3 regions of the Lacticaseibacillus paracasei subsp. paracasei genome follow, and region 1 is predicted to be linked to each of the others. Evidence: predicted binding sites of a transcription regulator. Region 1 holds the regulator's gene; each other region holds the start of a gene.
The links. Region 1 encodes HrcA, which represses chaperone genes, less so after heat shock. Its sites were predicted from a motif close to TTAGCACTCNNNNNNNNNGAGTGCTAA; they were not measured.

Region 1 (2,270 bases):
ACTACCTGATCAAAGCCGCGATGACTTTCTGACCAGTTTGCAAAAGGCGTTGGCACTGGATCTGCCGCATTACTCAACGTATTCCCTAATTTTGGAACGTAAAACGATCTTCTATAATCTGATGCGACAGGGCAAGTTGCGCTTGCCGACCCAAGACGTCGAGGCCGATATGTATCAAGATGCGATCGATCTCATGGAAGCACATGGCCGACATCAATATGAAATTAGTAATTTTGCAAAGGACGGGTACCAGTGTGAGCATAACTTGCTTTATTGGCGCAATGACAAGTACTTTGGCTTCGGTGCTGGCGCGTTTGGGTATCTTGGTCGTGATCGCTACCACAACTATGGTCCTATTAAGCAGTATTTAACACCATTACATGCTGACCACTTGCCGGTCCTTGAACATCATTTGGTGCCACAGTCAGAACAGATCGAAGAAGAAATGTTTCTAGGCTTGCGGACGATGCAGGGGGTCAGTGAAGCGCGGTTTTATGATCGCTACCACATGACAGTTGACGCCATTTATGGTGAAACTGTGCCGGAACTGGTCAGTCAAGGTTTGGTTGTGCGCCAAGATGGCTACATTCGCCTGACCAACAAAGGCAAGTTCCTTGGCAACGAAGTTTTTCAACGTTTCTTGATTGATGAGCCGCTTGTTTAAGTGCTAAAAGAAACGGCTGTGTTGTTAAAATGCACTTGCCATAATTTTCACTAGAAACGTTCACAATCTAGCAATCGTACCTTGACTTTGCTAACCTCGCTTGGTATATTATTCATTGTATTAGCACTCATATAAAACGAGTGCTAAAGGTGAGGTGAGAAAATGTTGACGAAACGGCAATTGCTCGTCTTAAAAGAGATCATCCGGTTGTTTACTGAAAGTGGCCAGCCGGTGGGCTCAAAGACGTTAATGCAAGAGCTGCCGGTTCACGTCAGTTCTGCGACGATCCGCAACGACATGGCAGCGCTGGAAGATGCCGGTCTGATCACCAAGACCCATAGCAGTTCAGGTCGAGTTCCTTCGACACAAGGCTATCGCTACTATCTTGATCATCTTGTTGAACCCGTGCGCGTCTCTCGCCATGATTTGGCAACGATCAAGCAGGAGCTTGGCCAGCGTTACAGCAAAATGGACGAAATTGTGGCACAAAGCGCGCAGATTCTATCAAATCTGACGAGCTACACCGCCATTAGTCTCGGTCCGGAAGTCAACAATATTAAGCTCACTGGGTTCCGACTCGTACCACTAGGTAACCATCAAGTCATGGCCATTTTGGTCACGAATAATGGTAATGTCGAAAATCAGGTGTTCACCGTCCCGCCGTCCATTTCTTCCGATGAACTTGAAAAAGCCATCAGAATTGTGAATGATCAGCTGGTCGGGTTGCCATTGGTTCAGGTAGCACAGCGGCTGAGGACGGATGTCCCGTCCATGCTAATGCAGTATTTGACCAGCCCAGACGGCTTCCTTGATATTTTTGGCAATGTCTTAAAGTCAGCTGCCTCTGAACGTTTTTATGTTGGCGGGCGGTTGAACTTGATGGATTACCTTGGCGATTCGGATATTCACGAGCTGAAAAAGATCATGTCGTTGATCGATGCGGATCACGGCGATCTGACTGAGTTGCTGGGCGGCCCGATCCGCCAAACACCGGTTCAAGTGCGACTGGGTCCGGAGTTAAAACCTATTGATCTAGCGAACCTCAGCTTGATCACTGCTAGTTATGATGTTGGTGGTCACGGTACCGGTATGATCGCCCTCTTGGGACCGACGCAAATGCCGTACTCCAAGATGATCGGCTTGCTCGACGTTTTTCGCGAAGAGCTAGCTAAACGGTTGACAGACTACTATGCCAACTTTGATCAATAATCATGTTAGCAAATAGCATCAGTTGGTGTTTTTAAGCCAACTGATGCGTTTAAAGAATAGCGTGAACTGACACGTTCAGAAATCGGCGCACAAATGCAATGGTCTTTTTTGGGCATTGTGCATGTGTTCCTTATGGACAGGCTTTTACGTCAGGAAACGCGTTAAAGGAGGATACCATGGCAGAACAAAAAGCAAAGCATGCAGCAAACGCCGCAAAGAAAGCTGAAAAGTCTGCTGATACGAAAGAGACTTCGTTAAAAGAAGATATTTTACAAGAAAGTATCGCGGATCTTAACGAACAACTTTCGAACAGTAAACATGACGGCGAGCAGTTGAAGCAAGAACGCGACGACTTTGAAGATAAATACCTGCGTGCCGCTGCAGAAATTCAAAATAT
Region 2 (2,270 bases), 920 kb from region 1:
CATCATTTCACATGTGACCGAGCTGCGGGATAATATTCCCGATCAGTTGCAAGTTGAGCCAGCAGGTACGGGCCGCAGTCGCTTAAAGATCCTTCACTCGGCTTAGCACTTTTAAATTGAGTGTGCCAAGTCTACGTGAAAGTGGTATAACAGAGATTGTAAGGGTCAATCCTACGAACTCACACCAAAAAGAGGCGACATCACATGGCATCATTGAGCAAAGAACAGAAAAAAGCTTTGATCGCTAAAGTTGAAAAGGAGCGCCAAGACCATCCCGAAAAGAAGTCAAAGAAGTCTGGCTTCGAAACGATTGACGAAGAAGCAGAACGCCTTGAAAGCGAAAATTAATGTTAGTTGAGTCGCTGGTCCTGAACAGTTAACTGTTCAGGGCTTTTTTTTGCAGAGCGCAAACCGGCCCAGAAACCAAAACATAAGTGGCCCCGAACCTAAACGACAGGGCTTTGGTCGTTTAGGTTCGGGGTCCTTATGCGTAGGTTTCTGGGCCGGTTTGCGCGTTTCGGAGTTCAGCAATATCAGGCAGGGCTTTGGTCGTTTAGGTTCGAAGTCCTTATGCGTAGGTTTCTGGATCGGTTTGCGCGTTTTCAAAGACCTATAGCCCAATATTCATTTTAGAGACAGCCGGATCTGCAACTTTTGCGCCCCAGTGACAGTAACTGTCTATGATGGCAAGAACGGTATTTATCGCCATTAAGCTAGCGCTTTTACCCATGACGCCGCATACTAGTCGTGTCCATTGAGCAGTTGCCGCAATACTAAGACTTTTTTAATAATGGTCTACAAAGAAATTAAAAGCTATAACGCATGTGAGAGTATGCAAAGAAGCCGATTAATCAGCTTTTTTCAAAAAATATTAGCACTTAGCGTTCACAAGTGCTAGTTTGTGGTATAACTATAGGTGGAGCGAGGGAGAAGGAACAAGAGCTTCAGAGCAAATGTGTTTCTCCCGAATCGCCAAAGTCTCTATATTGAAAGGAAGCTATCTGTTATGGCTAATGAAGTTTTGAATCGTCGTAATAATGAGTTGATGAACAATGTGAATGATCCGTTCTTTGACAACTTAGCACGCCGGTTCTTCGGCCCGGTATCTGACTGGATGGATTGGGCAACACCTGCCATCACCAGCACGGCCGTCAACGGATTACTAACTGATGTTAAGGAGACCAAGGACGCTTACGAAGTTCATGTGGATGTACCTGGGATTGATAAGAACAACATCAAGATGAACTACCACGATGGTGTTTTGAGTATTAACGTTCATAAGGACGATATCACCGACCACGCTGATAAGAACGGCAACGTCATGATGTCTGAACGTAACTACGGCACAATGAGTCGGAGCTATCAACTACCAAACGTTGATGCAAGCAACATCAAGGCAGCCTATCAGGATGGTGTCCTCAATATCACCATGCCTAAGCTGACTGAATCTAAGGAGTCTGGTCACAACATTGAAATTCAATAATGTTCGTCATCAGCTGACCCAAGATTTACGGACTGCATTGCAAGCATGAATAGAAGCGGCACTTCTGCCGTTAGTGGGCAGAACCCATGAGTAAGCAAACAAAAATCGATGAGAATTGCCGCAGTTGCAGTGATCATTGAGTCGTTAAAGTCATCCCAGCGATACGTATGGTCGTTGGGGTGATTTTTTTGTAGAGCGCGAAAAGGCGCGATTAGAAACCGGAACATAAGTGGCCTCGAACCTAAACGACAGGGCTTTGGTCGTTTAGGTTCGAGGTCCTTATGCACAGGCTTCTCGACCTTGCTCGCGCGTTTCAGCTTGCAACAAGGATTCCCACTCACCAACTAAAGCAGTTCAATATTTCCCGTTTTTCAAGTCCATGGTAAGCTAGTGGTTATGATGACAAACAAATTAATGAACTGGCCGCCGGAAAAAGTGGCGGCTTTTCAAAAGGCCTTATTGAATTGGTATGATCAACATGCGCGTCAATTGCCGTGGCGCGAGGATCATGATCCTTATCATGTCATGGTTAGTGAGCTCATGCTGCAGCAAACGCAAGTGCAGACGGTGATTCCTTATTATGAACGGTTTATGAATCAATTCCCGACCGTGGGAGCCTTAGCGAAGGCGCCAGAAGCAGAGGTTCTGAAGGCGTGGGAGGGCTTGGGTTATTATTCCCGCGCACGCCGTCTGCAACAGGCAGCCAAGCAGATTGTTGCCGATTATGGCGGCGTTTGGCCGCAGACCTCAGAAACACTGCAGACATTGTCTGGCATCGGGCCTTACA
Region 3 (2,270 bases), 190 kb from region 1:
TTAGTCTCTACCTGACCAGTAAAGTCAGGATCAGCCAAAATCATCATGTGCGCATCAAAAACCTGAGCCTCTTCTTCGCCAAGCGATTCAGCGGCCTTTGCTCGAATAACCTTTAACTCATCATTACTTTGATCAAGTGACTGCTTCAGGCGATCGATTTCCTTTGAAGGATCATCAACCGTCTTTTTTTGGAATGACAAATCAGGTTGAACCAGTAAATAGGCCTTCGCTGTGGCGATCCCATCACTAGCAGCGATTCCCTTCAAATGTTCAGCCATTATTCAGCCAAGCCTTCCTTTTTCATTGTGTCTGTAATAGCAGCGATAGCATCAGCCTCGTCTGCACCTTCAGCAGAAATGGTAACATCGGCACCTTGGCCAACACCCAAACTCATGACGCCCATGATAGACTTCAAGTTAACGCTCTTACCCTTGTATTCCAAGTTGATATCTGAGTTGAACTTGCTTGCTGCCTGTACCAACAAGGTTGCCGGACGTGCGTGGATCCCGGTTTCTGCAATAATATTAAATTCGCGTTTTTCCATGACTGATCTGCTCCTTCGTATTAACTAGATTTCTAGTTTTTTTCCGAATAGTTTGTGTGCGCATTCGTACCCAAAACAATTCATGTAAACCTTACCATTTTTTGAAGCTTGTCACAAGCGCCACATCAGATTTGGCGCCTATATTAACGAGAATCAACTGATCGATAATGGTATTCAATGACACCATCACGTTTAGCCATTCCCACGATCTCTTCACGATCAGGATAATTCGTCCATGCCGCGCGAAACGCCATGAACGTTTCTGGCGTCACCGTGATTTTGTCCCGCTGACCAGTCTTTAACTCATCTATTAAAGCGACGTAATCCTGAGTCATCTATTTGCCTCACCTCACCTAATAAGAGTAGCATAAAAGCTGGTAAGGAAAAAGCGCAAGTGCTTGCTGTCACTGAAATTTTTGCAACTTTTTAGCACTCTTAGTGGCAGAGTGCTTGCATTCCAGAAATGTGGGTGTATACTATTGCCATAGGTCAAGAAAGGTCAAACCTTTTTTGACTGCACGTGGCACCTAAACAGATAGGAAGGTTGTGACAAAATGCTGTGTGAAAACTGTCATAAGAATCCAGCCACTATTCATCTTTCAACCGTTGTTAATGGCACTCGACAGGAAATTAATCTCTGCCAAAACTGTTATCAATTACTCAAGAACCAAGCAGGAGGAAATATGAGACCAACTGATGCAACCGATCCATTTGGTTTCGGCAGCTTAGATGATATTTTCCGTGCGATGAATCAGGGAATGGATCAACCGCAACAACCAAATGCTCAGACCCCGCCAACTCAGGCAGGCCGTGGCGGCAATGGTAATAACGGCCGCAATGGCAACCGTGGCAAGGGACTGCTGGGACAATTCGGCGTTGATCTGACTGAACAAGCACGGAATGGTCAAATTGATCCGGTCATTGGTCGTGACAAAGAAATTTCACGGGTGATCGAGATCTTAAACCGCCGAACAAAAAATAATCCAGTCCTGATTGGTGAAGCCGGTGTCGGCAAGACTGCTGTTGTTGAGGGCTTGGCATTGAAGATCGCTAATGGCGATGTTCCGTCAAAACTTCAAGATCGGCATGTCATCCGACTCGATGTCGTTTCACTAGTTCAAGGAACTGGCATTCGCGGTCAATTCGAACAACGTATGCAACAATTGATTGACGAACTTAAAAAGAATAAGAACATTATCTTATTTATTGATGAAATCCATGAAATCGTCGGCGCTGGCAATGCTGAAGGCGGTATGGATGCCGGCAATGTTCTGAAGCCAGCATTAGCACGTGGCGAGTTGCAGCTCGTTGGTGCCACTACTAGCAATGAATATCGTCAAATTGAAAAAGATTCAGCCCTTGCTCGTCGTCTGCAACCAGTCCTCGTTGAGGAGCCAACTGTAGAAGAGACGATTAAGATTCTAAAAGGCCTGCAGCCGCGGTATCAAGATTTTCATCATGTTAAATATACAGATGCCGCCATTGAAGCAGCTGCAACTTTGAGCAATCGTTACATTCAAGATCGTTTCTTGCCTGACAAAGCGATTGACCTTCTGGATGAATCAGGTTCCCGGAAGAATCTGACCATTGCCACTGTCGATCCAGAAACGATCAAGACCAAGATTGACGACGCCGAGAAGCAAAAGCAAGCTGCTCTGAAGCAGGAGGATTACGAAAAAGCTGCCTTCTATCGTGACCAAGTTACTAAGTTAGAAGATATGGCTAA

Region 2: LBPC_RS03100 (Hsp20/alpha crystallin family protein) is a predicted target of HrcA. The motif match lies at 872-898, and genes of this name have one in related genera.
Region 3: LBPC_RS08690 (ATP-dependent Clp protease ATP-binding subunit) is a predicted target of HrcA. The motif match lies at 971-997, and genes of this name have one in related genera.

The regions. Positions count from the first base shown of each region.
Region 1 covers NZ_AP012541.1:1,571,734-1,574,003, reverse strand. Annotated here, with positions in the region: gene hemW (radical SAM family heme chaperone HemW) at 1-664, shown strand, start outside; gene hrcA (heat-inducible transcriptional repressor HrcA) at 827-1,873, shown strand; gene grpE (nucleotide exchange factor GrpE) at 2,050-2,270, shown strand, end outside.
Region 2 covers NZ_AP012541.1:649,949-652,218, forward strand. Annotated here, with positions in the region: gene LBPC_RS03090 (AAA family ATPase) at 1-106, shown strand, start outside; gene LBPC_RS16915 (hypothetical protein) at 205-348, shown strand; gene LBPC_RS03100 (Hsp20/alpha crystallin family protein) at 1,007-1,483, shown strand; gene LBPC_RS03105 (hypothetical protein) at 1,477-1,710, opposite strand; gene mutY (A/G-specific adenine glycosylase) at 1,883-2,270, shown strand, end outside.
Region 3 covers NZ_AP012541.1:1,766,092-1,768,361, forward strand. Annotated here, with positions in the region: gene ptsP (phosphoenolpyruvate--protein phosphotransferase) at 1-278, opposite strand, end outside; gene LBPC_RS08680 (phosphocarrier protein HPr) at 278-544, opposite strand; gene LBPC_RS08685 (hypothetical protein) at 688-879, opposite strand; gene LBPC_RS08690 (ATP-dependent Clp protease ATP-binding subunit) at 1,099-2,270, shown strand, end outside.